DNA from 3 places in the Vulcanococcus sp. CPBay_Sum15L08_68 genome. Region 3 is predicted to be linked to each of the others. Evidence: predicted binding sites of a transcription regulator. Region 3 holds the regulator's gene; each other region holds the start of a gene.
The links. Region 3 encodes NtcA, which controls nitrogen genes in cyanobacteria. Its sites were predicted from a motif close to GTANCNNNNGNTAC; they were not measured.
Positions count from the first base shown of each region.

Region 1 (9,949 bases), on a different contig from region 3:
TGCCTTTGGCACCAGCGCCCCTGAGCTGTTTGTGAGCTTGCTCTCGACCTTGCAGGGAAATTCCGGCGGGGACTCGATTGCCGTTAGCAACGTTCTGGGCTCCAACATCTTCAACGTGATGGTGGTGTTGGGCGCCAGCGCGGCGATTACCTCCCTACGCGTTCGTAGTCGCTTGGTGCGGCGGGATGTGCCGCTGCTCATCGCTGTGTCGATGGCCACCTGGGCGATGGCCTCATCCGGGAGCTTCTCCTGGGTTGCGGGTCTGGCTCTGTTGACAGCCCTGGTGATCACCCTGGTCTGGGAGGTGCGCTCAGCGCGGGAAGACCACGAGGACGGTCTTGATGACATTGATGCGGAAGGGGCCTCCACCACACCCGTGGCCATCGTCAAATTGGCCCTGGGTCTGGTGTTGCTGGTGGTGGGCTCCCAGGTTCTGATCAAAGGCGCCATCGCTGCGGCCCAGACCCTCGGGGTGAGTGAGGCGGTGATCGGTCTGACAATCGTTTCGGCTGGCACCTCGATGCCAGAACTGGTGACGTCCCTGGTGGCGGCTTACCGGGGTAAGGCGGATCTTGCCATCGGCAACGTGGTGGGCAGCAACCTGCTCAACCAGCTCTTGATCCTGGGTCTGTGCGCCCTGCTCTCGGGTCAGGACGGACTGTTGGTCAGCCCTGAACTGTTGCGCCGTGATTTCCCAGTGATGGTGCTGACGACCTTGGCCTGCCTGCCGATTTTCTGGAGTGGCGGCGTGATCAATCGCCTCGAGGGGTGGCTCTTGCTTGGCGCCTACGGCCTCTACTTGGTTGAGCAGATCCTCAGCAGTACGGCGGCTCCGGGTATTGATGAATTCCGCTTGTTCGTCTTGGTGGCAGCTCTGCCCCTGGTGTTGGTCTTCCTGACTTGGACCTCACTGCGCTGGATGCAACAGCGCAGGAGCGCTGGCTAGGAGCAGACGACGCTCGGGAGCATGGACACGCTGACCCCTGCGGCGGTGGCGTCGTTGTAGAGGGTTTCGCTGCTCTGGCGGTTCAGATTGACCTGTCCTGAGCAGATCAAGTCCCAGGTTTCATCGGCGAAGTGGGTTTGCAGCCAGAGCATCCCCATCACCGTGCGGTGCTTGAGGTTGTAGCTCTCTCCGACGGACGTCAGGGTGATGTCCATGGCCCATAAAAAACCTCCCCCTATTGGAGGGGGAGGCGTTGGACGCTGATGTATCAACGCGAACCAAAACCAAAAGCCTTGGTTTTGGGGCGGAATCAGCCTTGGTTGACCTGGGAAGCGGCCTCGGCCTGACGGTGGTGGTAGTGCTGCCCGCGGTACTGCAGATCGACAGCGGTGTCGACTGAAGCCGCTTCGTGGCGGAGGGGCGCTTCGAAATGTTGGCCGCGGTAGGCGTGCTCAACGGGAGCGCTGGTGGGCTGTTCGTGGGTGGCGTTGTCGTAGGTGACGCCGCGGTACTGAAGTTTGTTCATGGTGGTCATCGGGCCTCGAAGGGTTGGCTGGTTGTCCGCTTCGTGGGAAGGAGCGTTGCTTCGCCTCGCGGTGGGCTACTTCCGGTGGAGCCAGGCCCAAAGGGGGCTCACTCAACGTTTTGTCCTTCTGCAGCATTTCTAGCGGATGAAGAATGTTCAGAGTGAACAAAAGCCCCTTTTTTGTCTTTTTTGTAATAGTTACTGTGGCCCATTGAACGTTTTTTCTTCACTTTCCTTCTGCGGCCTTAGCGCAATTCCTGATGGACTTGCGAATTGGTAGCGAATGCGACCTTGACGGTGGTCTGTGATGCGGAACATTGGCACCTAATGGCGGTAATCCGTCATCCACCCAGCGACTGCTTTTTGATGACTGTTGCTTCTCCTGTCTCTCGGCCTCGGTCGAAGAGCCTGCAGGAAGCGAGCTTGCTGGAGGCTCCTCAGCTTCTGCTCCGCAAGGTGCGAGGACTGTCCTCCGGCCGTTCGCTGACCTGGCTGGCTTGTGTGCCTCTGGCTCTTTTCGGCCTGGGCGTGTTCAACCTTTCGGCCCGCGCCGCTGAGCTCCCCGAGCTCAACGCAGCGTTCCTGGCCAACAACATGTGGCTCCTGGTGGCCACGATCCTGGTGATCTTCATGAACGCCGGTTTCGCCATGGTCGAAGCCGGGATGTGTCGCCAGAAGAACGCCGTCAACATCCTTGCCAAGAACCTGTTCGTGTTCGCCCTCGCGGTGACCGCCTACTGGTTCATCGGTTATTCGCTGATGTACGGCGGATCCTTGGTGGATGGCTGGCTTTATTTCAACGGCCTCTTCTTTGACCCCACCGTCACCGCTGAGATGGTGACCGAGGGAGCCTTGGTTCCCACCGTTGACTTCCTGTTCCAGGCTGCCTTCGCCGGCACCGCCGCCACGATCGTTTCTGGCCTCGTGGCTGAGCGCGTCAAGTTCGGCGAGTTCGTGATCTTCTCGCTGGTTCTGACTGCTGTTATCTACCCGGTCTCCGGTTCCTGGCAGTGGAATGGCGGCTGGCTGAGCGAGCTGGGCTTCATTGATTTCGCTGGCTCCTCGATCGTCCACTCCGTGGGTGCTTGGGCCGGCCTGGTGGGCGCCATGCTGCTTGGCCCCCGCATCGGCAAGTTCGTGGGCGGTAAGCCCCAGGCCATCCCCGGCCACAACATGTCGATTGCAACCCTGGGTGCCCTGATCCTCTGGATCGGCTGGTACGGCTTCAACCCCGGCTCTGAGCTGGCGATGGACCAGTACGTGCCCTACGTGGCTGTGACCACCACCCTGGCGGCTGCCGGTGGCGCCATCGCTGCCACCATCGTCTCCACCCTGACTTCGGGCAAGCCCGACCTGACGATGATCATCAACGGCATCCTGGCCGGTCTGGTGAGCATCACTGCCGGTTGCGGCAACATGACCCTGGTGGGCTCCTGGGTCGCTGGTGCCGTCGGCGGCATCATCGTTGTCTTCGCAGTCTCCGCACTGGATGCCTCTGGCATTGACGATCCCGTCGGCGCCTTCTCCGTCCACGGTGTGTGCGGCGTCTGGGGCACCCTCGTCATCGGCCTCTGGGGCGTTGATGGCATGGATGTCGGTTCTGCAGGCCTTGGCCTCTTCAATGGCGGCGGCTTCAGCCAGCTCGGCATTCAGGCCCTGGGCTGTGCGGCCTACGCCATCTGGACCCTGGTCACCTGCTGGATTGCTTGGTCCGTGATCGGCGGCCTCTTCGGCGGCATCCGCGTCACTGAGCAGGAAGAGATCGAAGGTCTCGACATCGGTGAGCACGGCATGGAGGCTTACCCCGATTTCGCTTCGGCGAAGTGATCCTCTGAGCTCTGCTCGATGGGCCCGCTTCGGCGGGCCTTTTTTATTGCCTCAGGGCCTTGGCTGGCAGCATGGACGGGCCCAAGGGTGCCGCTTTTGCCCTGCCCCCGCTGCGGTGCGCGCTTGCTCACCAAAACCGAGGAGCGCCCTCCGCGCTTGGTTTGCGTGGACTGCCGGCAGGTCTTGCCCCAGTCGGTCCAGGTGCCGCTCATCACCCTGGTGGTGCGTCACTTTTTGGGCGTGATGCTGCTGCTGGGCCTCGTGGTGGTTCCACTGCTGGTGATGAGTCTTTCGCCCTGGATTGATCGGGTTCCCCGGGCGCCCCGCACCAACTTGAGTGCCATTAGATGAAGTACATCGCTTGCGCCTGAAGCAGTGCATCCCGTTGGGCGAGAAGGTCCGCGAGGGTTGTGGACTCCAGGAGGGCCAGGCGCTGTTCCTGCAGTTGGCTCCCAAGCGAGTGCAGCACCTGCTGCTCCAGGCTCTGTTGAGCCGGTGGCTGCGGTTCGGACCTGCCCTCGAGGCAGTCGAGTGCCTCGCTCAGCCGGATGTCTGCGGCGGGTCGGGCCAGTTGGTAGCCCCCCTTGGGGCCACGGCTGCTGTTGAGCAGGCCCCCCTTGCGCAGGCTGGTCATCATCTGCTCGAGGTAGCGCTCGGGAATGCCCTGTCGCTGCGCGATGACCGAGACCTGTAGCCGTCCTCCTTGGGCCTGGATGCCAGCGAGCTCGATCAGGGCGAGCAGCCCGTAGCTGGTTTTGGCGTTGAAGGGCAACGGAGGTGCCTGGGTTGATACCACGGTAAAGCACTTGGGAATCGGTGTCGCCAAGTTCCCTTTAGGAGACTCAGCTCTGGCTGAACTTTTCTCGCTGTGCTGTTATTCCCGATCCGTCTGCCGTGTTTTGCGAGCTGTAGGCTGAGGGCCTTGCCCGATCGCCCCTCCCTTGGCTGATCTTGTTGCTGCCGCTCTGCAGCCCGGAGCCCTGATCACGCTGGTGGTGTTGCTGGGCTCCGTGGTCCTCTTCATCTCCGGTTGGCTGGCGCCCGATCTCACGGGGTTGCTCGCCGCCGGCCTGCTGGTCAGCTTCCACGTGATCGAGCCGCGGGAAGCCCTGGAGGGTTTTGGCAGCCCTGCCCTGATCACCCTGGCTGGTCTGTTCGCCATCTCCGCTGGGCTGTTCCGCAGCGGGGGACTCGATCGTCTGCGCGCCTTGATCGGCTCCGACGCCATTCGCAGCCCGAAGCGAATGATTGCCTTGATGGTGGCGGTGGTGGGTCCCGTTTCGGCGGTCGTCCCCAATACCCCGATCGTCGCAAGCCTGCTTCCGGTGGTGGAGGGCTGGTGCAAACGCCGCCGCATCTCCCCGTCGAAGGTGCTGCTCCCGTTGTCCTTTGCCACGGTGCTCGGGGGGACGATCACCCTGCTGGGCAGCTCGGTGAACCTGCTGGCCAGCGAGGTCAGTAGCCGTCTGGGCTACGGCAGCTTTGGCTTATTCAGCTTTACCCCGATCGGTCTGGGGGTCTGGCTGCTGGGCGGTTCGCTGATGGTGCTGCTCGCCGATCGCTTTCTGCCGGATCGGGGCCGCGATGACGACGACCTGATCGCTGACCTCTCCAGCAGTGGATACCTGACCGAGGTCAAGATTCCATTGGGTTCTGAGCTCATTGGCCAGTCGCTCCACGCCACGCGGCTGCAACGGCGCTTTGACCTCGACGTTCTGGAGCTGCACCGCGGCACGGAGCGCTTTATGCCTCCCTTGGCCGACCGCACCTTGATGCTCGGGGATCGTCTGCTGCTGCGCTGCAGCCGCGAGGACCTGCTGCGCCTCCAGCAGGACCACACAGTGGTCTTGGCTCCCACGCCGGAGCAACCGCTCAGCCTGGAGCAGGACAACAGCCAGCGGATGGTGGAGGTGCTGTTGCCCTCCGGCTCCACCCTCGCCGGTGACTGCCTGCGCGATCTGCGTTTCCGGCAGCGCTACAACGCCACGGTGTTGGCCCTGCGGCGCGGCAATGCGGTGCTGCGGGAACGGCTCGGGCGCGCCCAACTCCGTGAGGGGGATGTGCTGCTGCTGCAGGGCCCCAAGGACGCCATCCGCGGCCTGGCGGCCAGTAATGACCTGGTGGTCCTGGAGCAGTTGGAGAAGGACCTGCCCACGGTCAGCCGCAAGCGCGTGGCGCTGCTGATTGCTGCCCTGGTGCTGCTGTTGCCCAGCTTTGAGGTCATCCCCCTGGTGGCGTCCGTGCTGCTGGGCACGGTGGCCATGGTGGTGACCGGTTGCCTGCGCGCCGGTGAACTGCAACGGGTGGTGCGCCTGGATGTTCTGGTGCTCCTGGGCTCGCTGGCGAGCTTCAGCGTTGCCCTGGAAAAAACGGGTCTGGCCTCTGCCCTGGCCCAGGCCCTGTTGCTCGGCTTGAGCAGCTGGCCGGTCTATGGCGCCATGCTCGTGGTGTTCCTGTTCACCGTCGCGTTGACCGAAGTCATGAGCAACGCGGCGACGGTGGCGATGTTGATTCCCATCGCGGGTCAGTTGGCCCAGGGGCTTGGCCTACCGCCGATGGCCTTGATTTATGTGGTGCTCTTCGGCGCCAGCCAGAGCTTTCTCAGTCCGATTGGCTACCAAACCAACCTGATGGTCTATGGCCCGGGTCGCTATCGCTTCTTGGACGTCTCCCGCTATGGCTTCCCCTTGACGATTGCCATGGCCATCGCCGTTCCTTGGATGGTCTGCCGCTGGTTCGGCCTGTAGAACGTGAGCTCGCAAGGCCCTCGGGGTTGGATGAAGCGCCTCAAACAGTGGTTGCTCTGGCTGTGGCATCACGAGGCCAGTCGCGGCCAGAAAGCCCGGGGCTTGGCGGCTGGGGTGTTCATGGGCTGCTTCCCGATCTTCGGTCTGCAGACCTTGCTGGGCATCGCCCTGGCCAGCCTGGTGCGCGGGAACCACATCCTGGCTGCGGCGGGTACCTGGATTAGCAACCCCCTGACCTACATCCCCCTCTATTGGTTCAACTACAGCGTCGGTTGCTGGTTGCTGGGCCCTGGCCCTGCCTTGCCCACCCTTGAGGCAATCCAGCAGGGGGGCATCTGGGAGCTCGGGCTGGCGATCTCCAGCCGTCTGTTGCTGGGCTCCACCCTGGTGGGATCCCTCAGCGCAGCGCTGTTTGGCGGGATCTATTGGTGGTTGCTCAAGCGCAGCCAGCAGGGCCGCGCCCATACCTAGCCCTCGGGGACCCGCTTCCAACCGGCCAGCACCCCAAGGATGTCGGCGGCGCTGACCAGGCCGACGAAGGCCCCGAACTCGTCGACAACAACCCGCACGGAGCTGCGGTCGCCGCGCCGGAAGCTGGTGAGCAGCCGATCGGCACGGATCATCTCGGGGACGAATTGCGGCGCATCACAGAGCTGGCTGATCAGGCGGTAGCCCCCACCGCTGAGCAGCTCAGCCATGGCTCGCTCGCGGCTTTGAACCCCCAGCACCTCATCCACCTCTTCCCCCAGGACAACCCACCAGGCGTCATCGGCGGCCTCAAGGATCTCCTGGCGAACCGAGTCCAGGCTGGCGCCGCCTGAAAGGGACGGGGTCGCCACCCGTGAAACCATCAGATCCCTGGCGGTGAGGTCGTTGAGGGCAAAGACCTTGCCGATCATCGCGGCCTCGTCGGCTTCGATCTGGCCCTGCTGGGAGCCCAGGCGCGCCATCAGGTGGATCTCACGTTCGTTGGTGGTGAGTTCACTCGTGGCTGTGATGGCCGGCATCAGCTTCTCCAGCACCAGCAGCAGCGGCAGGGTCAGCCGCTCGAGCATCAGCAGAATGCGCGCCGAGACCAAGGAGATCGGCATGGCGAAGCTGTTGCCGATCGTTTTGGGCAGGATTTCAGCGAAGAGGATCACGGCCACCGTGAACCCGACGTTGAAGAGCAGCAGGGCCCAGCGGCCCCCGACGCTTTCGAACACCTGGTTGGCCTGGCTACCGAGCAGGATTGAACCGGAGATGTTGAACAGGTTGTTGATCACCACCAGCAGCACCAGGGCCCGCCCGGGCCTGGCCTTGATGCGCTCCAGTGCCCGTGATCCCGGCACCTTTTGCTGCTTGAGGGTGTGGACCTGAATCGGATTCACCGTCAGCATGGCGGCTTCCGTACTGGAGGCCAAAGCCGAGCCCACCAGGATCAGCACCGCCATCACCAGCAGCACAACGATCGGATTCATCGACTGGCGCAGGCTGCGAGATCGATCGGACCTTACCTACGGTTTGCGGGATGAACCCGTCTTCGAGCAATCCAGTCCGGGCGCTACAGCGTTGGCGCCATCAGCTCACGGTGCCGCAGTTCACCGTGGTGACGGGCCTGCTGGTGATCGTTCTGGCGACACTGCTGCTCTCGACGCCGCTCTGCTCCAACTCCAACGTTGGTTTGTGGCAGGCCCTGTTCACGGCTACCTCGGCGATCACTGTGACCGGTCTTTCGGTGATCGATATCGGAGAGGATCTGACCTTCGCAGGCCAGGTGGTGCTCGCGGGCCTGATCATCACCGGCGGCCTGGGCCTGATGGCGATCACGACCTTCCTGCAGGGGTTTGTGCAGGGCCGATCCGGCTTGCGCAATCGTTTGGACAAGGGCCGTGCCCTTGATGAATTCGGGGTTGGCGGCATCGGACCCACCTTCCACAGCATCCTGCTGGTGGCCCTGTGTGTGATGGGCTTGGGCACGGTGGTGCTCTACAGCTTTGGTTTTACCGACATCGAGGACCCGGGCAGACGGCTTTGGGCTGCGATGTTCCATGCCATCAGCGCTTACAACAACGCCGGATTTGGCCTCTGGTCCAACAGCCTGGAGAGCTATCGCGATAACCCCGTGGTGACTGGGGTCATCGCCTTCATGATCGTCATCGGTGGCATTGGTTGGCGGGTGGCCAATGACATCTGGAACAACCGCTTTCGGTTGGGTCGCCTGCGTCGCCTGAGCCTGCACACCCGCCTGGTCATTCGCAGTACGGCGCTGTTGATCGTGATCGGCGCGGTGGGTCTGTTGATTACCGAGCACATCGGCTACGGCGCCTCGGCGATGGAGCCCTATGGCTGGCTTGAGGACCTGCAGATCGTGCTCTTTCAGTCGATCACCACCCGCACCGCCGGCTTCAACACGATTCCCCTCTCCGCCCACCAGATCACCGACGCCGGGCTGCTGCTGATCATCCTGTTGATGTTCATCGGCGCCAGCCCCGGCGGCACCGGTGGCGGGGTGAAAACAACCACCTTCGCCATCCTGATGGGGGCCACCCGCTCGACCCTCCAGGGCCGCAGCCATGTGCTGCTGCACCGCCGGCAGATTCCCGATGCCACGGTGCTGCGGGCCGTGGGGGTCACCTTGGCTTCGGCCCTGTTTGTGGTGCTGATGGCCTTGACCTTGGGCCTGGGGAATTCCCTTGGGCAGCAGCAGGTGCAGTCCTTCAGTTTCCTGGAGAAGCTCTTCACCTGCGTGTCCGCCTTTGGCACGGTTGGCCTGGACCTGGGGGTCACGGCCCATCTCAACCGCTGGGGCCAACTGGTCTTGATGGTGGGGATGTTCGTGGGGCGGGTGGGAATCCTGTTGCTGCTCTCCGCGCTCTATGGCACCCGGCCCCAGAGCCGGGTGGGCTATCCCAAGGAGGATTTGTATGTCTAGTGGCTTCACCACTTAGAACAGGGACGACGAGCACCGGGCTGTGAATCAGTGGCTGTGAATCAGTGGTGGCAGTGGAGCGCTGAAGCCGGGGTGCGCCGCGGCAGTTTTGCCGTCATCGGGGTCGGACGTTTTGGCTCCTCGGTCTGCTCGGAGTTGCTTCAGTCCGGGGCGGAGGTGTTGGCGATTGATTCCAACCAGCGCGCCATCGATGAGCTGCGCCAGATCGATCCCGCCATCGAAGCGCGGGTGGTGGACTGCACCGACGAAGAGGCCCTGCGGGCCGCCGGGGTGCTGGACATGGAGACGGTGGTGGTGGCCATGAGTGAACCGCTGGAGGCCAGTGTCACCGCGACCTTGATCTGCAAGGACTCCGAAGGCAGTCGGGTGAAGCAGGTGATCGCCCGGGCCACGAGCGACATCCACATGAAGATGCTCAAGCGGGTCGGTGCTGACCGCGTGGTCTTCCCCTCAAAAATGATGGGTCAGCGGCTGGGGATGGAGCTGGTGCGCCCGAACCTGCTGGAGCAGTTGCGCTTGGACGACCGCAGCAGCATCGAAGAAATCAAGGTCCCAGCGGCCTTCATCGGCCATTCCCTGCGGGATCTCAACCTGCGTAAGCACTACAACGTCAACGTCCTGGCGGCAGGACCGGCGGGTGAGCTGCATGTGAACCCCCCGGCCTCCCATGTCCTGGCCGAGGGCGAGCTGCTGGTGGTGATGGGCTCTGAGGATTCCCTGCGGGCTCTGCCAGCCAGTTGAGGGATGGCCTTTGTGCGCTTTCCCTCACCCCGTTAATGACAGCTTGTGCCCAAAACCTTTCCTGACCCCCTGAGCCGGAGCTAGCCCGGGGCGATAGCGCTCACCAAAGGGGGCTGACTGTCATGGTCAGTAGCTCAGTGGCTCCAACGGCCTTACCACCACCGCTCAAGGAAAGCGGCCAGCGGGAGGTCTTTTGCGGTCTGACCTCGATCGTCTGGTTGCATCGGCGC
Region 1 is NZ_JAFMFX010000043.1:2,557-12,505, reverse strand. Features, by position in the region: gene QZ189_RS07940 (calcium/sodium antiporter) at 1-946, shown strand, start outside; gene QZ189_RS07935 (hypothetical protein) at 943-1,161, opposite strand; gene QZ189_RS07930 (DUF4278 domain-containing protein) at 1,257-1,481, opposite strand; gene QZ189_RS07925 (ammonium transporter) at 1,839-3,299, shown strand; gene QZ189_RS07920 (hypothetical protein) at 3,396-3,650, shown strand; gene QZ189_RS07915 (Rrf2 family transcriptional regulator) at 3,643-4,071, opposite strand; gene QZ189_RS07910 (SLC13 family permease) at 4,241-6,046, shown strand; gene QZ189_RS07905 (DUF2062 domain-containing protein) at 6,077-6,517, shown strand; gene QZ189_RS07900 (CNNM domain-containing protein) at 6,514-7,506, opposite strand; gene QZ189_RS07895 (potassium transporter TrkG) at 7,557-8,960, shown strand; gene QZ189_RS07890 (TrkA family potassium uptake protein) at 9,015-9,719, shown strand; gene QZ189_RS07885 (ferredoxin:protochlorophyllide reductase (ATP-dependent) subunit N) at 9,842-9,949, shown strand, end outside.
Region 1: the regulator NtcA is predicted to act here: its motif matches at 1,749-1,762, upstream of QZ189_RS07925 (ammonium transporter).

Region 2 (9,949 bases), on a different contig from region 3:
CTGAGGCTCAGGCCGGCGGATGCGGTGGGCGATCAGGAAGGCGCCGATTTGGGCCGGGCTAGCGGCCCCATCGAGCATCAGTTCCAGAGCGTGGGCGGCTTCTTCGCGCGTCAGTCCACTACTGGTGTGCTCGCCACTGCCGACTTTGCGCAGATAGGCCTTGAACAGCTCACGGCCATTCGGCGGGCCGTCGGTTGGGGGAGCGGCGTAGGTCAAGCCGACAGAAGAGCTCGTTCTCACTGGATTCTCCGTGCCGACAAGGCCCGATCTGGTAGCAGCAGCTACCAAGTTGTTTCAGGCTCGGTAACAAAGGCTGCGAAGTTGATCCCCATCTGCAGCGAATCTGACATGCGAGCAGAACGCAGATTGCGCTTCATTCTGTTCACTCCTCTCATCAATTCTGGCCTGTCTCCATGACGGTTACTCCTGTTTCAATGCCCTCGTTGGCAGCTCCCTCTCCCGCCACAATCACGGCGACGTTGATGGCGGCGAAGAAGGCCAAAGGGCTGAGCTTCGCTGATCTGGAGGCCGCCCTGGGTCGCGATGAAGTGTGGATCGCTTCGCTGTTCTACTGCCAGTCCACCGCTTCGGCTGAAGAAGCCCAAAAGCTGGCTGAACTGCTCAGCCTTGACCATGCCATTACCGAGGCACTGCAGTCGTTCCCGACCAAGGGCGGTCTGGATCCTGTGATCCCGACTGATCCGCTGATCTATCGCTTCTACGAGATCATGCAGGTGTACGGAATGCCCCTGAAGGACGTGATCCAAGAGAAGTTTGGTGATGGCATTATGAGCGCCATTGATTTCACCTTGGATGTGGACAAAGTTGAAGACCCTGCTGGTAACCGAGTGAAGGTCACCATGTGCGGCAAGTTCCTTCCTTATAAGAAATGGTGAGCTTCGGCTCCCAAAGCAAAAGCCCACCAACGGTGGGCTTTTTTTGTGGCGAATTGTAGAAATGAATAGTTATGCCAAGGCCTGCTCGACCAGGGCTTGATGCCTGACCTGAGCCTTGAGTTGACGCCGCAGCGGCTCTTCTAAGGCTGTGCCAGCCAATTCGCCTCGAAGCTCCAGCAGCTGCTGGCAGCATTCCAGGCTGCCGATGCAACCGAGGGCCTGGAGTGCCGCTTCAGCGACGCGGGGCAGAGCTTCGGTGCTGATGCAGCCGCGAATGGCAGCTAAGACGCTGGGTTCGTTGCGCCGTTGCAGCAGCTTGATCGTGGCAATCACCACATCGGCGCGAAAGTCCTGCAGCAGAGGCGTCGTCAGGCGTAGGACCTCCTCGGCCGTCAGGCTGCGATTGCGGAAGGTCAGCAGGCTGAGGCCTGCCAGGCGATGGCTCTGGCCAGGTGCGCTCAGCGCTGATTCGATGATCCTGAAATCGATCAGATTGCCCCAGCAGCCGAGGGCTTCGAGCACATCGGGCTCCAGGGGTCCGGCCTCTGGCAGCCAGGCCAGGAGTTGGGTGCAGGCCTGGGGGTGATGACAGATTCCCAGGGCGCGAATGAGGGGCAGAGAAATGCCCTGCGATTGGCAGAGGGGAAGGATCAAGGCAATGGCCTCGGGTCCGGCCATCCCCAGCCGCTCAGCCAGGCTGAGGGCAAGGGTGGGATCGGAGACCCGAGGCAGCAGAGCGCTCAGTTCTTCAGGGGTGAGGGGCTGCCGCCGCCAGCGTCCGAGCCGCTCGCTCAGAGCAGCTTCCTCATGGGGCTGAAGAAGGTCAGAGGCAGGGGCGACAGCGAGTCCCATTGATCAGCGAGCCCCCAGCTCGGCGGCCAGTTCCCGCTCCAGCTTGTCGTCGTGCTCACTGGGGAGAACGTTGGGCATCTTGGTGCGGTGGGTGCTGTAGAAGAGCATCCCGATGAAGACCATCCCGCCCACGATGTTGCCGAGGGTGACGGGGATGAAGTTCCAGACGATCACCTTGCCGAAGGACACACCGGAGCCCAGCAGGGGGCCGGCGGTATGCAGGAACTGGTTCACCACGATGTGCTCCATGCCCATCGTTTGGAAGGCCGTGATCGGCAGCCAGCAGGCCAGCAGCTTGCCGGGAACGCTCTTGCTCACCAGGGCCATGGTCACGCCCAGGCAGACCAGCCAGTTGGCGACCATGCCCCGCAGGAAGGCCAGGAAGAAGCCAGTGCTGCCAAGGGCTTCGTACTTGGTGACCACATTCAGCTTGTTGAGCTTGATGATCGTGGCGGCCACGACCTGCCAGCCCTTACCGCCGTCGGCAGCGGCCAGGGGCTCAACGGTGCCGGCGCTGGTCAGGCTGGCCCACATGATCAGGGCAACAACGGCGGTGCCGATGAAGTTGCCAATCCAGACCCAGGCCCAGTTGCGGAAGGTGGCGCTCCAGCTCGCCTTGCCGGCCCAGACGCTCATGGGCAGCAGGGCGAAGTTGCCGGTGACCAGCTCCATGCCGAAGAGGACGATGCTGGCGAAGCCGAAGGGGAAGAGCAGCGAGCCCAGGAAGGGCATCTTGCTCTGGGCGGCCACGGTCAGGGCCAGGATCACGGCGAGACCGAGGATGGCTCCGGAATAGAAACCGCGGATCAGCAGGTTCTTGACGCTGACGGTTGCTTTTTTGCCGCCGGCAGCAATCATGCCGTCGACTAATTCGTTGGGTAGGACATAGTCCATCTGTGAAGCTGTCGCGCTCATGTTTTGCTCTGCAAGTGATGTGTGAGGAAAGGAATTAACCGCTAATGCGGTTCATCAAGCGAGAAATGATGTCTTGGCTGCCTTGGGGCCTGTTGACGGCAGCTTTGTCAGTGCCACTGCTGCTCAGCCAATTCACAAACCGAGAGAAGACATCTCTCTTTTGTTGCGTCGTTGATGAAGACATGCGTCCGAAGTTGAGGGTGAGACGGTGCGATCTGATTGAGGACAGGCTTCAGAAGAAAGGAGCACCTGGTCTCAAAAATGCCGGTAAATGTGTAGTGCGGACTGCGGCTTTTTACGTCCTGGGCTTGGCGCCAAACTGTTCAATGAGAACCTCTTTCAGCACCGCTTGGATTTCACTGGCGGGAACTCCTTTGCGGTGCATCTCGCCGATTTGAGGGTTGGCACCTTGGGAGCCGCCAATGGTGATGTTGTAGCCCTCGCCCATGCCGCCATCGGGCTGTTTGGTTTTGGTTCCGGTGAGACCAATGGCGCCCATGTAGGCCTGGCCGCAGGTGTTGGGGCAGCCCGTCCAGTGGATCTTCAGTTCCTCCGGAAGGACCAATTCACGATCCAGCGCTTCAGCAGCAGCGAGGGCTTGATCCTTGGTGTTGGTGAGGGCAAAGCTGCAGTAGCTGTTGCCGGTGCAGCTGACGGTGCCAGCGGCAATGTGGCTGGGGTTCAGGCTGAAGCGCTGCAGCAGTGGTTCCGTTTCAAAGGCCTGGAGTTGAGCGCTGCTGATGCCGGTAAAGATCACGTTTTGATCTTCCGTCAGGCGCACGCTGCCGTCGCCATGGCGCTCGGCAAGGGCGGCAATGTCTTGGAAGTCTTCGGCCAGCAGGCGTCCGACGGGAACATGGACACCGGCGTAGTGCAGGTCCTGCTGCTTCTGCGGGTGGATGCCGTAGTGGGAGCGGGGTTCAGCGTCGAAGACTGAACCTGGATCTGGGGTCAGCGGACCAAAGCGTTCTTCCACCATGGCCCGGAAAGCCTCCAGGCCAACCTCGTCGAGGTACAGGCGGAAGCGACCCTTAGGGCGCTTGTCCCGCTCGCCGTTGTCCCTCCAGATCTTGATCACGGCTTCGGTGATCGCACAGATTTGATCTGGCTTGACCCAAGCATTCAAGGGAATGGCATAGGCATTCATCTGGGAGGAGAGGATGCCGCCGATCCAGACGCCGAAGCCCATCTCGCCGTTGCGCTCAACGGGGTGGAAGGCGATGTCGTTGTGGAGCAGGAAGTTGTCGCGTGCACCAGCGACAGCCGTATTCCACTTCCGCGGAAGGTTGGAGAACTCGGGGTTGCCCTGGTGGTTGCTCGTGAGGAAGTTTTCGAGCTCCTGGGTGTACGGGCGAGTGTCGACAATCTCCAGGGGGTCAATGCCGGCAATGGGATTTCCGGTGACGTTCCTGGGGTTGTCGAAGGCCGATTGGATGGTGGTCAGGCCAACCGCTTTGAGTTGACCCAGAATCTCGGGCAGGTCCTCCAGGAGGATGCCGCGCATTTGGATGTTTTGGCGCGTGGTGATGTCAGCGCTTCCGTTGCTGCCGTAGCGAGCCACGATGTTGCCGACGACCCGAAGCTGCTCTGCGGAGATCACCCCGTTGGGAACCCGCAGGCGCATCATGAACAGCCCTGGAGTTTTGGGTCTCCAGAACATTCCGTACCACTTCAGTCGCAGCTGAAGATCCGTCTCATCGACGTTCTCCCATCCAAGTTTGGCGAACGTCTCGATTTCGCTGCCGACGAGTAGGCCGTCTTTGTCAGCTTTGTTCTGCTCAATCTTATTGAGCTTCTTACCTTCGAGCCAGCTCGGTAGTGCGCTGGGTATCTCGTTTGCGTTGGACATCGTTGGCGTCGCCACCATGGGAAATCGGTTCAGATGAAGTCAGCAACTGAGCCGTTTCCAAAACAAAGAACGACTAGTGGGGGGAATCAAATCATTCGCCCTCTGCACTGCTTTGTCGCCGTTGTTACGGATCGACGCCGTCCAAGGGGAGTGGTGAAAAGGGTGTCAACGGATACCTAAAGGGGCCCCATCTTCCGGGTTGATGGTCACGCTCTTCGGCCCCGCGCAGCTCAGTATTGGCGTCCGATTTCGCCCAGCATTCGCGTCGCTCCACTGCGAATCATTTGCCAGACCTTGCCCATGGCGGCGAAGTCGGCATCGAGTTCGCGCCTCCACTGCGGGGTGGGCTGCATCTCCCGGTAGCGGGGGCGTCCGTAGCTGCTCTGGGGCCTGCGGCGGGAGCTGGGCAAGGGGCGGGCGGCTGGCATCGTGTTCCTATGAATCCGGTGGATGTGACTCCATCAGCAGGCCCGGGGTGCTGGCGGTGGCCGTTGCTACCGAAGCCCTCCGCTGCTGGGCAGTCGCCCTTGTTCTTGGTGGTCCACGGCCACGCCGGTGGGCAGATTCCCCAGGTCATCACTGAGCTGCTGAACGATCTCGCCCAGGCCCGTCAGGCTCCGGTTTGGTTGCAAGCCCTCACGGCTGATCCTCTGGAGCTGCCCCAGGGGCAATCGCTGCTGTTGGTGCCCCTGCTGCTGACGCCCGGCAGCCATGCCCGCAGTGATGTCCCGGGGATCCGTGATCGGCTGCGCCGAGAAGGGCATCAGGTGTGCACGCTTCCTTTCCTCGGGGCCTGGGGCCCCTGGTTGGAGCATTTGCGCGCGCTGAATGCTCCGGCTGTGTTGCACCATCCCCTTCGGCCAGGGGTGGCGGATCGCTACCTCTCGGCCCTGAGCCGCTACCTGGGGGTGCCCTGCTTAAGTGCAGACCGAAGCGCCCCGAGCGATGCGGCGGCATTGCCCTTGGCCCTTGCGCCCAATCGGATGACGGCCCACCTACGGACGGACGTCTCCCCCTGTCTGGCGCTGCTGGAGCGTCCGGCCACCCGTCAGTTCTTGTTCAACCTCCTGCTCGATCTGCCATGACCGCTGACGTTGCCGGCAAGGTGTATCTGGTGGGGGCTGGTCCCGGTGACCCCGACCTCCTGACGGTCAAGGCCCAGCGTTTGCTTAGCCAGTGCGATGCCCTGGTCTATGACTCACTGGTGCCGCGCGAGGTCTTGGCCTTGGTGCCGGACGGTGCCGAGCAGCACTTCGTTGGGAAGCGCCGGGGCCATCACTCTGTGCCCCAACCCAGCACCAATGCCGTGCTGGTGGAGATGGCCAAGCGCCATCGCTGCGTGGTGCGTCTGAAGGGTGGGGATCCCTTTCTCTTTGGTCGTGGCGGTGAGGAGGCGGCCCACCTCGAGCGTCATGGGATCGCCGTCGAGGTGGTTCCCGGGGTGACGGCTGGGATCGCCGCCCCTGCCTATGTCGGCATTCCCGTGACCCATCGCCGTGCGGGCAGTTCCGTCACCTTCGTGACCGGTCACGAGGAGATTGATAAGCGTCGTCCTGGGGTGGACTGGCGCGGCTTAGCCCGCAGCAGTGATGGCCTGGTGATCTACATGGGCCTGCACAACCTGCCCCATATCTGTGAGGAGTTGATTGCCGGCGGCCTGGACGCCTCAACCCCTGCTGCGGCGGTGCAGCAAGGCACGGTGCGGGGGCAGAAGGTGGTGGTCTCCACCTTGGGTGGTTTGGCTGCAGCCGTTCAGGAGGCGGAGCTGGCCTCCCCGTCCATCGTGGTGATTGGCGATGTCGTCAGTCAGCGCGTTGAAAGCTGCGCCCCTGAGCCGGCCCTCGTGGAGATGCCGATTCCGCTCAAATAGGGCTGAGGCCGTCCCAGGTGCAGGGTTCGCAGGGACCATCCGCGAGGTGCTCGGCGCACCTGGGCGGAGAGCCACTGCTGATCCCGTTCCTTGAGGGCTGCTCGATCGCTTAGGTCTTCGCCGCCGTAGAGCAGGTTGATGATCCGATCTGGGTCAAGCTCCAGTTCCGCCACCTCATTCCAGAGGCCTTGGCTGGCCTGGGCATCGGCCCGGCCGATCTGTGCCTCGGCGAGGGACTGGGCCAGCAAGATCACCAGGGCCTGTTCTTTGCGGGCAGAAAAGCTGTCACTGCTGATCCCGGCGCGGCCCGGGCGGTCAGTGCAGCTGCTGGAGGGGGCTGTCATCACAACCTTCCAAGGGTTGGACTAACGCTAATCAGGGTTGGGCCAGTTGCCTTCTGGTCGTTAGGCCTCGGCGCGCCAATTGGGCAGCCCGAGGGCGTCCCGTTGGCTGAAGCGCTCGCAAACGGCATAGGCCGCGGGGAGGTTGGCGACCCGCTCCCAGCTTCCGTCGCTGTCGTTGTGGTTCACGACATAGCCGCCGCCCCCGTCACGGGCGATCCGGCAGCCATCACCGGTGAGTCCGACGAGATGCAGATGGTCGCCCATGAATCCGACTGCTGACTGGGTGATTTCTAAGGCCGGTGAATGTCTCCCAGCTCTGTGTTCGTTTCCCCACGCAATCAAACGTGAGCCTTTGGAAGGCAAACAAAAAAGCCCTTCACGTTTTCTTTGGGATCGCCCCTGATTGCGCCTTGATTTCTAGTTTTTGTAGGTGAATGTGCCTAGTTCATGGTGTGCCTGAGCCGTTCGCCAGTGATCCCCGGTCGCGACCCATGTCAGCAACTGGCCATCGACAGCGGCGGTCGATTAATTGATTTGGACCTGGGCTTCGCTCGAGACCTGCGGCAGGCGGGATCGCACAGCGAAGGGGAAAACGGCCAAGGAGAAGGCGCTGGCCAGAGCGATCTGTGTCAGTTCGCCGCCGGGAATCAGGCGATTGGAGCCGCTCAGCTCGGCAATCAGCAGCAGGCCGATTAAGTAGCCAAACCACCAACGGCCATGCGTCCCATCGAGCGGTCGGCCTTGCCATCGGTTGACTCCCGTAAAGATCAGGGCCGGAACCAGGACGAGGGCGATGGCGCCTTCAACGGCTGTGCGTCCGCACCAGAGCACAGCCCAGCTGGCGGCCATGAAGGTCAGCGGACAGACCAGTGCGGCAGCAGGAAGCGCAAAGGCGCGATGGGCAGTCGGGAGCTGCTGACGGAGGGCCAGCAGGCTGACGGGCCCAACGGCCAAGGCAATCACCAAGCAGGCGGTCAGGAAGCTCACGATCTGCTGCCAGCTGGGGCCAAGCAGCAGCATCACAACGCCAATCACCAAGCTCAGGATGAGTGCTGTGCTGGGCACGGCTTGGCGGTTGAGGTGCTCCAGCCGTCTGGGCAGCAGACGCAGGCTGCCCATCATCCAGGCCACCCGGCCGGAGAGCCCCAAGTAGGTCATGGCGGTCGCTCCCGGGGAGATCACCGCATCACTCAGCAGCAACCCCACGACCCAGCTCAGACCGAGTCCCATGGCGATCGCCGCCAGGGGGCCGCCGTGGGCGCTCAGCTGCAGCGCTCCCCAGCCCGCGCCCAGGCTGCTGTGGGGCACCGCCACGAGAAAGGCCAGCTGCAGCGCCAGATAGATGGCGATGGAGAGCCCCAGTCCAAGGCCCATGGCCAGGGGCACGGTGCGTTGGGGGTCTCTGGCTTCGCCCGCCAAATCCATGGCGGTGCGAAATCCCAGCAGGCTGAAGAGGATGCCGCCACTGCTGATGGCATGAACAATGCCGGGCAGCCAGTTCTCCCCTGCGCCGGGTGCTCCCACGGTCACCAGCAGATTGCTCCAGTCCGATGCGCTGAGCATCAGGACGGCCGAAATCAGGAGGGGAATGACCAGCTTCCAGCTGGTCAGGGTGTCAATCCAGCGGGCCAGGGTGCGCACCCCCGCCAAGTTCACCCAGGTCATCAGCACCAGCAGCAGAGCGGCGAAGGCCATGCCCCAGGGACTGAGCACCTGGCCTTGGCCGCCATCGAGGGTGAGCCAGGGCAGGTCGCTGGCCAGGTACTCGATCATCGCCAGCACCTCAATGGTGGGAAGGGCCAGGTAGGCCACCCAGGCGCACCATCCGCCGATGAACCCGGCCAGGCGGCCATGGCTGAGCATTGGGATTTGCGCCAGGGCGCCGGAGCTGGGTACCAGTGCCCCGAGTTCGGCGAAGACCATGGCCAGGCCAAAGGCCAGCACTCCGCCCAGGAGCCAAGCGATCAGGCTCGCAGCCCCGGCGCTGCGGGCGGCATAGAAGGGTGCGAACAGCCAGCCCGAGCCGATGGTGCCGCTCACCACCGCCAGGGTCAGGCTGCGCAGGCCGAGGCTGCGCGACAGGGCCATTTGGGGTGTTTCCTGCAGTGCTTTCCATCCTGGTCAGCTCTGGCTAGAGCGAAACCAGTGATCGTTCTTTTCGATGTCGGCTTTCATGCGTGCTGGAGTCACCGCCTTGATCGGCGCTGGTGCCCTCATGGCGTCTGCCCCGGCTTTGGCCTCCTGTCAGTTCCTCGCCCCCGTGGGCGGTAATGGCCAGAGCAACATCGTCACCAAGACCATCAGCCTGGGCAGCCCCTTGCCCTTCAGCCGCCCGAACTGGAACACCGATTTCTTCGTTAACCAGCCCTACAGCAGCTACAAGCTGTTCTTCACCGCCAACTCCTCGGTGAGCGCGACGTATCCGATTCAGGCCTACCTGAAGTTCACCGATGGCTCCAATCTCCAGGTCGTCAATGACTCCTATGCCCCCAATGTCGGCACCGGCCGTCAGTGGACCGTTCGTGCTGTTCCCGGCAAAACGGTGAACCAGGTGAACTTCAAGATCGGCGCCAGCGGCGATCAGGCGGCCACGGGCTTCACCTACCGGATCTCCGTCCAGGGCTGCAATTAGAGCAGGAAGTAGCGCTGCGCCATCGGCAGCACCTCGGCGGGTTCGCAGCTGAGTAGTTCGCCGTTGGCAAAGACCTCGTAGGTCTGGGGGTCCACCTCCACCTTGGGCAGGGCGGTGTTGTTTTTCATCGCCGCCTTGCTGATCCCACTGCGGGTATTGAGCACCGGGACGCAGGAGCGTTCCAGTCCCAGTCTCCGGGGTACGTCGTTGTCCAGGGCCGCTTGACTCACGAAGGTGAGGCAACTGGGGGCCAAGGCTTTCCCGAAGGCGGCAAACATGGGCCGTCCATGGACGGGGCCAGGGGTGGGGATGGAGGCGTTGGCGTCGCCCATCTGGGCCCAGACGATGGAGCCCCCCTTGATCACGAGTTCTGGTTTCACCCCAAAGAAGCCGGGCTTCCACAGCACCAGATCCGCCAACTTGCCCACTTCCACAGAGCCCACCTGCTGATCGAGGCCATGGGCGATGGCAGGGTTGATGGTGGTCTTGGCGATGTAGCGCTTCAGGCGGGTGTTGTCGTTGCGGCCGCTGTCCTCGGGGAGTGCGCCCCGTTGCACCTTCATCTTGTGGGCCGTCTGGAAGGTGCGGGTG
Region 2 is NZ_JAFMFX010000003.1:30,573-40,521, reverse strand. Features, by position in the region: gene QZ189_RS01160 (anthranilate phosphoribosyltransferase family protein) at 1-216, opposite strand, end outside; gene cynS (cyanase) at 435-896, shown strand; gene QZ189_RS01150 (hypothetical protein) at 966-1,748, opposite strand; gene QZ189_RS01145 (formate/nitrite transporter family protein) at 1,752-2,642, opposite strand; gene QZ189_RS01140 (ferredoxin--nitrite reductase) at 2,959-4,512, opposite strand; gene QZ189_RS01135 (hypothetical protein) at 4,743-4,940, opposite strand; gene QZ189_RS01130 (hypothetical protein) at 5,049-5,597, shown strand; gene cobA (uroporphyrinogen-III C-methyltransferase) at 5,594-6,382, shown strand; gene QZ189_RS01120 (hypothetical protein) at 6,319-6,726, opposite strand; gene QZ189_RS01115 (hypothetical protein) at 6,787-6,990, opposite strand; gene QZ189_RS01110 (APC family permease) at 7,252-8,814, opposite strand; gene QZ189_RS01105 (hypothetical protein) at 8,888-9,358, shown strand; gene ureC (urease subunit alpha) at 9,355-9,949, opposite strand, start outside.
Region 2: the regulator NtcA is predicted to act here: its motif matches at 4,675-4,688, upstream of QZ189_RS01140 (ferredoxin--nitrite reductase).

Region 3 (9,949 bases):
CCTCAAGCACCAGCTCTGGCAAGCCCTCGGGGTCAGCACCCCGCAAGAGCTCAAGGCCGCCGTCGTCGCCGAAGGGTTTGGCGCGGCCGGCTTTGCCCAGCTCGCTCCCGTGGTGGACGCCTGCGCCGCAGGCGGCGATGACCACGCTCAACGCATCGTTGAACGTTCAGCGCTGGCCCTCAGCCAGATGGTGCGCACCATTGCCTCCACCCTCGAGCTGCAAGCTCCGCGGGTCTGTTGCAGCGGCGGCGCGCTCACACACTTGGGGACACTGCGCCGCGCCTTCGCCGCGGACCTCGAGCAACGCTGCCCCGGTGCCGCCTTGGTGGCCCCCAAGGGCGATGCCTGTGATGGCGCCCTGCAACTGGCCGTTCAGGCGGCGTTGAGGTGCTGATCGGCGAGTTCCGCCAACTGGCGACTCCAATGGTCGACATCAGCCTGCTCAGCCGCCTCCACCATCACCCGAAGCAACGGCTCGGTACCGCTGGCCCGCACCAACACACGCCCAGTACCGTCCATCGCCGCTTCCGCAGCCTGCACAGCCTCAAGCAGCGGCGCGCAGCTCTCCCAACCGGTGCGCCTGCTGCGATCCGGAACGGTGACATTCACCAGCTTCTGGGGATAGGGCTGGAAGCTGCCATCGAGCCAGTCGCTCAGGGAACCCCCCTGGGCCTGAATCAATCGCGCCACCTGCAGCGCCGTCAGCAGACCATCACCACTCATGCCGTGGCGGGCCGAGAGGATGTGACCGGACTGCTCGCCCCCCAGAGACGCGCCGAGTTGCTCCATGGCGGCATGCACGTATTGATCACCGACGGCGGTGCGCTCCAGCACGCCACCTCGCGCTTGCCACGCACGCTCAAAGCCGAGGTTGCTCATCACCGTCGCGACAATCCGGTTGTCCGGTAGGGCCCCCTCGGCCATCAGGGCCTGGCCCCAGAGGTAGAGGATCTGGTCGCCATCGACGACCCGACCACGGCCATCGACCGCGAGCATCCGATCGGCATCGCCATCAAAGGCAAAACCCATCGCCGCCCCCTGGGCGATCACCTCCGCCTGGAGAGCCTCGAGATGGGTGCTGCCGCAGCCCTGGTTAATCCGGGTCCCATCGGGCTGGCCATGGAGCACCGTGACCTCAGCGCCCAACTCACGGAAGACGCGTTCACCGCAGCTGGTCGCCGAACCCCAGCAGAGATCCAGCACCACCTTGGCGCCATCCAACCGAGCTGAACCCACGCTCTCCAGCAGGCGCTGGCGGTAGTCGTTCAGCAGATCCGGGCGCTGCACAAGCCGTCCATTGGCGCTGAAGCCGCCCAGCACATCGCCGCTGCCATGCAGACCCGCTTCGATCTCGGCCTGCTGCTGCTTGGCCAGCTTGGCCCCGCAGGCTCCAAACACTTTGATGCCGTTGTCATGGGGCGGGTTATGGCTGGCCGACACCATCAGGCCGCCACTGGCTCCGAGCTGACGAATGGCGCCGGGAACGGCGGGGGTGGGACAAAGGCCGATATCCAACACCTCACGGCCCGCTGCGGTCAGCCCAGCGGCCAAGGCGGCCACCAACATCGGTCCGCTGCTGCGGGAATCCATCCCCAACACGACCGGACCACCCGCGGGGAGGACCCGGCCGCACCAGTAGCCAACCTGCAGGGCCAGGGCGGGCGTGATCACCTGCCCAACCCGGCCGCGGATGCCATCGGTTCCAAAACTCGCCGTACCAGAAGGGAATGGCGCCCCAAGCGGAGACATGGCGAGCTGATGGGTCAAGGCTCGCGGCAGGTTACGCCTGGTTTGCGATGCAAGCGGGGCGCATCTCACCAAGAATGCGCAGAGTTATCCCACTGCTTTGGCCCAGCGCCCCCGTTCCGCTGAAGGACGCCAAAGCCTTCTTGGCACAGCACTGCTTGGTCTCTGCTGCCTGGGAACGGGCGTTGCCCTGGCCGCCGGGCGGCAGGTTCTGGTGCAGCTGGCTCCGCCCCTCACCCCCAACAGCAGCCCAGCCGAGCTGACCCGCAGCCGCAAACACAGCCTCGATCCAGACCGGCGGCGGGATGCGGCACTGCTGCTGAGTGCTCAAGCCAAGAGCAGCCCTGAAGAGCGGCGCCATTGGCTCCAGGGCCAGGGCTGGGGCAACCACAGCAACAGCAGAGTGCTGGCGGCGATCAGCCTCAAACGCGCGGCCCTCGCCGCCCAAGCGAGTGGACGCCCCCAGGAAGCCCAGGCCCTCTGGGCAGAACTGCTGCGGCGCTTTCCGCAGGAACCCGCCAGTGCCGATGCCCTCTATGCCCTGGGCCGGCAGCAACCCAAGTTGCGGCTGACGCTGCTGGAGCGCTTTGCCGCCCACCCGGCGGCCCTGGCGGCAGCCCTCGAAGCAGGCGATGCCCTGCACCTCGCCCGCTGGGGTGCCCGCTGGCCCGGTGCCGAAGCGCTCCTGCTGCAAACCTGCGAGACCCGTGCCGCTGCGCTCAGCGCCGAAGACAAGCAGCTGCTCGCCGCGGGGCTCGCGCAACTGGGACGCAGCGAAGCAGCCCTGCGCTGCCTTGGGAACACCCCCGCCACAGCAGAACTGCAGCTGCGCCTGGCTCAAACCCTGCTGCGGGGGAACCGCGCGCAACAAACGCAGGCCGAAGACTGGCTCTTGCGCCTCGCCCAGAGCGAAGGCCCGCAGGGTGCAGAGGCAGCACGCCTCTTGGCGCAATCTCCGGCAGCAGGAGCGGTTGAACGGCTCCAACAACTGCCGCCAACCCTCCAGGACAGCGCCCCCGTGCAGGCCCGACTCGCCGAAGCGGGACAGGTCGATCCGGCCACCGTGCTCAGCCGCTGGCCCAATGACCCAGCCAGCTGGGAACTCCAGTGGAGCGAGGCGCGCAAAGCCTTGCTGCAGCGGGACTGGCGCCAAGCGAGTGGCTGGCTCAGCCAACTGGAGAGCGCCAACCTGCCCGCACCTCTAGCGGCGCGCCAGTTGTTCTGGCGCGGCTGGAGTGCCCAGCAGCAGGGGGACCAGGCGAGCGCGGAGCAGTTCTGGCGGCAAACCCAACGGAGCCAACCCCTGGGCTACTACAGCTGGCGGGCCAGCGAACGCCTGGGACAGTCCCACCAGGAACTCACCAGCACAGAGCCGCTTCAGCCCTGGGAACCCCTGGCCAGTGGTGACACACGCATCGATGCCCTTTGGCAGCGGGGGCAAGCACTGGAGGCCTGGGAAAGCTGGCGCACCAAGCAAGGGGGCAGGTCCCCCAGCCGACCTGAGGAGTTTCTGATCGAAGGTCGACTGCGCACGGCAATCGGCGATGACTGGACCGGACTCGGACAACTCGAGCGGGCCAGCTTTCGCCTGCCCCAGATCGGCTGCCGGGGACAACTGGATCGGGAACGGCAGCTGCACCCCCGGCGTTTTGGCGCAGAACTGGGCACCGCCAGTGAAGCGACGGGTGTCGATCTCGCCCTCTTGCTGGCGGTCGCCAAGCAGGAATCCCGCTTCAGCCCAAGTGTGCGCTCAGGGGCTGGAGCCAGTGGCCTGCTGCAACTGATGCCAGCCACCGCCAGCGAACTAGCGGGCGAACCCCTGGACCATCAGGCCCTGATCGATCCAGCCCGCAACGCAGCCCTGGGGGCGGCCTACCTCAAACAACTGCTCAGCAGCACCGGGGGCAACCTGTTCCAAACCATCGCCAGCTACAACGCTGGCCCCGGTGCCGTCGCCAGTTGGCTCAACTCTCGGGGCTTTGATCTGCAGCGCGAACCGGAGCTCTGGACCGAGGCCATCCCCTACCCCGAAACCCGGCTGTACACCAAAAAAGTGCTGGGCAACTACTGGAGTTACCGGCGGCTCGCAGAAAGCGCCGAGACCCTCTGCCGCTGATGCCGGCCCCTAAGCAAAGACGAACCCGAGATGGGCATAGAGGGAGCGGCCCACCAGGATTCCCGCCAGGACCCAACTGCAGAGCACAAAGGCTCCGAGCAGGGGCGCCGGTGCAATCCGAAGCCGGGTGAGATCAAGCCGGGCGAGCAAGACCGCCGAGGCCAAGACCAACACCTCAGAGAGCACCGCCAGGTGCAGGAGGTAGAGGCCCCCGGTGATCACCACCAGCAGGGTGACCACCAGGGTCAGCGCCTTACTGGCTGCCATCAACTGCGAGAGCTCCCGCAGAAGCAGATCGGGCATGGTGCAGAGCACCACCACCAGAAGGGCCTGCATGCACTGCAGCGGCCAGAACCAAGGGCCCGCGAACTCCTGCTGCACCGGCGTGCTGGCCTGGGTCAGCAACTGCGGAGACACATCAGCCCAGTGCAATCCCATGAAGGCGCTGACAGCAAAGAGCACCAGCAACATCGGTGCCCGCAGCGGCAGGACCAGGAAGCGAAGAACAGCAGTCACAGGGCGCATGGACGGGCGCATCACTGGGCAGCGCCCACAGCTTGATCCAACACCAGGGCGATCGCTTCAAACGGACACGAGGGGATGCATTGCTCGCAGACCAGGCAGCGCTGCGCGTTGAACTCCAGTCGCCAGTGGGGAGCGGTGAAACTCAGGGCACCACTCGGGCAAACGCTGCTGCAGATGCCGCAGTCCACACAACGCTGGGGATCAATCGCGATCTCACCGGAGGCCCGGTTCAAGCCCAGACCTTGCCCCTCCAACCACTGCTCAGCGGCATCGAGATCATCGATGTCGCCGGAGAGCTCCACCACCATCGTTCCGCTCTGGTTCGGAGCGATCTGCGCCCGCAGGATCTTGGCGGCGATATCAAATTCGACCGCCAGGCGATAGGTGATCGGCTGGTGCACCGCCTCCCGCGGGAAGTGAAGGGTGATGCGGCGTTTCAAGGGCGCAACTCAGCCACCGTCAGGGTATCGACGCGGAATGGGAACAGCCCTGGCAGATTGGCGCCAAGGATCAACACACCACCTGTGGACAGCAACACGGCAGCCCTGGGACGGCGCGAGCGCATGCTGCTGGCTGCAGTGGCCGCCCTTCTGGCCTTAGGGCTCTTCCTTCTGCGCGGCGGGCTCTCACCGGCGGCGCCCCTGGAGAAGCTGGCCCGCCAGTCGCTGGAGCCCGCCGTTGCCCTCAGCAATGGCCGGCCCAGCGTGGTCGAGTTCTACGCGGACTGGTGTGAGGCCTGCCAAGCCATGGCCCCAGCGATGGAGAAGGTCGAGAGCCAACACCACGATCAACTCGATGTGGTGCTGCTGAACGTCGACAACCCCCGCTGGCAACCGGAGGTGGATCGCTACGACGTCAACGGCATCCCGCAGCTGGAATTCTTCGATGCCAGTGGCACCCGCGTGGGCCGCGCCGTCGGCGCCCGCAGCCAAAGCGAATTGGAAGCCCTGACTGAAGCCTTGGTGGCAGGCACCCCCTTACCGGCCATGGCGGGCGTTGCCGAGACCAGCGTCCTGCCGCAAGCGGAGGCGACCACCATGGCAGGCCCCCGCAGCCACAGCTGAGTCCCCCAAAGCCCGTTACCCTGCAGCACCAGCTCCCCACGCCATCGCCCGCCCATGAAACGCTTTCGGGTTGAGCTGATTGCAGCGACCCCCAACCCCCAGCAGTGCGTCTATGCGGGGATGCACCAGGACTACAGCGAAGGGTTTGTGGCGGCCGATCGCGCCGAGTGGCCTGATGAGACCAAGGCCGGCGAGATCTGCGTCAAACGTCTCCTAGCTGGTGAGCGCGGTCACTACGGTCCGCTGGAGCACGCCCAGATTGTGCTGAACGTGGGCTGGTTCCCCCACTCCGTGATGCAGCAGGCCCGCACCCACCGGGTGGGCGTGAGCTTTGACGTCCAATCCATGCGCTACACCGGCGAGCGCATCTGCCGGGCCGCCAACGGCGAGCTGGAACTCGAAGAGGTCTTCTACCTGCGCCCCGAAGGGCAGTACAGCGATCGGCAAGGCAAGAAGTACACCTACAGCGCAGACGAGCGCGCCAAGGATCTCGCCCTCTGCCAAGCCGCGGCCGAGCGCTATCGCGACATGCTCGCGGCGGGGTTCGCCGAGGAGCATGCCCGGGGCATCCTTCCCTTCGATTACCGCCAGCACTTCGTGGTGAGCTTCTCGCTGCGGGCGTTCCTGCACTTCATGGACCTGCGCGCCAAGCTCGATGCCCAGGAGGAAATCCGGGTGCTCTGCGATCTGATGTGGCCCCACCTCCAGGCCTGGGCCCCAGAGATCGCGGCTTGGTACGAGAAGACCCGCCTGCACAAGGCGCGCCTGGCCCCTTAGGGCTCAGACCTTGGCCAAGGTGACCCGCTCGGGCTGGTGCTGGTACTTGCCAGCCCGGTCCTTGTAGGTCGTCTCGCAGGGATCGCCCTCGAAGAAGAGCAGCTGGCAAATGCCCTCGTTGGCATAGATGCGGCAGTCCGCGCCGGAGGAATTGCTGAACTCCAGGGTCAGGTGACCTTCCCAACTGGCCTCAGCTGGGGTGGTGTTGACGATGATCCCCAGGCGGGCATAGGTGCTCTTGCCCAGGCAAATCACGGTGATGTTGGGAGGGACGCACATCTTCTCGAGCGCCACACCCAAGCCATAGGAGTGGGCCGGGAGGATGAAGTACGAGCCGTCCTCGTCCTCATGCAGGGGCACCGGCTCCAGGTTGGCGGGGTTGAAGCGCTTGGGATTCATGATCGTTCCGGGGACGTGCCGGAAGATCAGGAACTCCTGCGGGGAGAGACGCAGGTCATAGCCGTAGGACGAGCAGCCAAAGCTGAGAACCGGCTTTTCGCTGTTCTCCGGATCGAGATGGCGAACCAGCTGGGGCTGAAAGGGCTCGAGCATGCCCAAGGCGGCCTGCTCGTTGATCCAACGGTCGTTTTTGAGCATCAGAAACCTCGGCGCAGCTGGGTGACCTGATCGGCCATGGCCAACAGAGCGGTGGGCATGGAGGGCCCCGTCAGGATCACATCCAGGTGGGACGGCCGCTGCTCCAGGGCTGAAACGACCTCCGCCTCGGACAAGTAGCCCAATTCGACGGCCAGGCCCAACTCATCGAGCACCAACTGATCCAGCTGACCGCTCAGCAGCTGCTCACGGGTGTACGCCCAGATCTCGCGCACAGCCTCGACATCGGCCTGGGAGGCCGGCACAGGCTCAGCCAGGCAACCCGCCACGGCTGGCCTCAGCCACTGAAGGCGGCCACAGAGCCACACACTGCGCTCCAGACCCTGATCGACCCCACCTTTGAGGAATTGGCTCACCAGAACGCGGCTACCAAGCCCGGCACTGCGCAGGGCCTGACTGAACACCCCACTGAAGCTGCCGCGGAAGGGAGCGGTGTGCACCTGGAGCTGCCCCTCCTGCTGGGCCGCCAGGCGCACGCTGCGAGCGGGGGCCGACGCCGGGACCACAGCCAATGGACGCAGGTGTCCAGCACGGGGCGTGGCTGCAATGCTGGCCGTCATCGAGTGCATGGCTGCCGCTTGGGATCCTGAATGTAGCGGCGTTAGGCCGTCCGGCAAGCAACAAGCACTACCTGTAGTGCAAACACCCGTACCATCGAGGCACTGAGCCAGCCCGCGATGAGCAGCACCCAACCCAGGCGGGACGGCCGCAGCGCAACGGACCTGCGCAGCACGCGCTTCGCTTGGGATCCGATGGGCTTCGCCCTGAGCTCCGTCACGGTGTACACGGGCAACACGGCTGTGATCTGCAGCGTTTGCTTAGAGGAGGGTGTTCCGAAGTGGCGTAAAGGCTCCGGCAAGGGCTGGCTGAGCGCTGACTACCGGCTGCTCCCCGCCAGCACCCCCAGCCGGCAGCCACGGGAGCTGATGAAGCTCTCCGGTCGCACCCAAGAAATCCAACGCCTCATCGCCCGCAGCCTCAGGGCCTGCCTGGATTTGGAGGTTCTGGGGGAGCGGACCCTGCAAATCGACTGTGACGTCCTTCAAGCCGATGCCGGCACCCGCACCGCCAGCATCACTGGAGCCTGGGCCGCCTTAGCCCTCGGCCTGCAACGCCTGGAGCAGCGCGGAGTGCTGGAACGATCGCCCCTGGTGGGGCAGGTGGCGGCGGTTTCCGTTGGCCTCGTGGATGGGGCCGCACTCCTCGATCTCGACTACAGCGAGGACAGCCGAGCAGAAGTCGATCTCAACGTGGTGATGAATCAAGAGCAACATTTGCTCGAAATTCAAGGCACCGCGGAGGGCGCACCCTTCAGTCGCCAACAGCTTTCCAGCCTGGTTGACCTAGCGGAAAGCGGCATCGATCAACTGATGCAGGCCCAGAAGCAGGCCTTGGCAGAGGCAGCAAATTAGTTTCAATGGCTACAGGGCGGCCCTGGACTGATCCGTAGGTTCCAGGCAACTCAGTCGCGCTGAAATGGTCGTGGCAACGCAAGGATTCAGCCGCTACTCCCCTAGCCCTACGACCGGTACGTCAGTGATCGCACCGATCGCGGGGAGTCCCCTGCCGCCCAATGCCACGCTGCTGGATGTCATCCGGGGCCTGAGCGGTAGCACCACCGAAATCGTTGAGCGCGGCAAAACAATCTTTTTCCCCGGCGACCCCGCCGAAAAGGTTTATCTGCTGAAACGGGGTGCGGTCCGGCTCTCCAGGGTCTACGAATCCGGCGAGGAAATCACCGTGGCACTGCTGCGGGAGAACAGCCTCTTCGGCGTGCTGTCTCTACTGACAGGCCAGCGTTCGGACCGCTTCTATCACTCGATTGCCTTTACCCGCGTCGAGCTGGTGACGGCTCCCGCCACCTCCGTCCGCAAGGCGATCGAACAAGACCCGGCGGTTGGTCTACTGCTTCTGCAGGGTCTCTCCTCTCGGATCCTGCAAACCGAGACCATGATCGAAACCCTCACCCACCGCGACATGTCCTCGCGACTGGTGAGTTTCCTGCTGGTGCTGTGCCGCGACTTTGGTGTACCCAGCAGCGAAGGAATCACGATCGACCTGCGCCTCTCCCACCAGGCCATCGCCGAAGCAATCGGATCGACCCGCGTCACGATCACCCGGCTCTTGGGCGACCTCCGCAACGACGGCCTGGTGCAAATCGACCGCAAAAAAATCACCGTCTTCGATCCGTTGGCCCTCGCCAAACGCTTCAGCTAAACGGCTGAACTGGTGGCCGATCCCAGCTGCGTTCCAAGCCACCGCAACCGATACTGATCGTCGTCGCCCAACGTCGTGTCCGGCTGGATCCTGATCCTGGCGTTGCTGATCCTCGGGGGAGTGCTCTCCACCCTGGGGGATCGCTTGGGATCCAAGGTCGGCAAGGCGCGGCTGAGCTTGTTCCGGTTGCGGCCCAAGAAAACCGCCGTGGTGATCACGGTGCTGACCGGCAGCTTGATCAGTGCCATCTCCCTCGGGCTGATGCTGCTCGTCAGTGATCGCTTGCGCACGGGGCTCTTCGAACTCGATCAGATCGAACAGCGCCTGCGGGACAGCCGCGATGCCCTGAGCTCAAGTCGCAAGGACCTGGCCCAAAGTCGGAGCGCCCTGCGCAGCGCAGAGAACGAGCGCAGCGAGGCCCAACGCCAACTCAAGGTGGTGGCCGAGCAGGCCAGCCGGCTGCAGAAGGAACTGGCTCCCCTGATGGAGCAACGCAAACAACTGGAGGCCGAGCGCGACCGCCTCAGCCGTGACATCGCCGCGAAGGATTCCGATCTCCAGCGCAACCGCACTGAGCTCGCCAAGCTCAACAGCAAGATCAAAAGCAGCAGCCAAGAGCTCGAGCGTCTCGAACGCAACCTGATTGCCCTACGTCAGGGTGATGTGGTGATCAGCAGTGGCCAAATCCTGGAGGTGGCCAAGGTGCGGATCGAGAAGCCAAGCCAGGCCCGAGACGTGATCCACGCCCTGCTGCAGCGCACGAATTTGAACGTCTACCAGCGCGTGCTGCCAGGCGAAACACCGAACCGTCAAATCCTGTTGGTGCCGCGCAGCGACATCAGCAAATTGGAGACCACCCTCAGCAAACGCGGCGAGTGGGTCGTGAGTC
Region 3 is NZ_JAFMFX010000010.1:10,999-20,947, forward strand. Features, by position in the region: gene QZ189_RS03000 (BadF/BadG/BcrA/BcrD ATPase family protein) at 1-394, shown strand, start outside; gene glmM (phosphoglucosamine mutase) at 373-1,749, opposite strand; gene QZ189_RS03010 (transglycosylase SLT domain-containing protein) at 1,847-3,862, shown strand; gene QZ189_RS03015 (hypothetical protein) at 3,872-4,387, opposite strand; gene QZ189_RS03020 (NIL domain-containing protein) at 4,399-4,827, opposite strand; gene QZ189_RS03025 (thioredoxin domain-containing protein) at 4,912-5,451, shown strand; gene thyX (FAD-dependent thymidylate synthase) at 5,506-6,228, shown strand; gene dcd (dCTP deaminase) at 6,232-6,825, opposite strand; gene QZ189_RS03040 (cob(I)yrinic acid a,c-diamide adenosyltransferase) at 6,825-7,403, opposite strand; gene rph (ribonuclease PH) at 7,521-8,255, shown strand; gene ntcA (global nitrogen regulator NtcA) at 8,320-9,060, shown strand; gene QZ189_RS03055 (DUF3084 domain-containing protein) at 9,136-9,949, shown strand, end outside.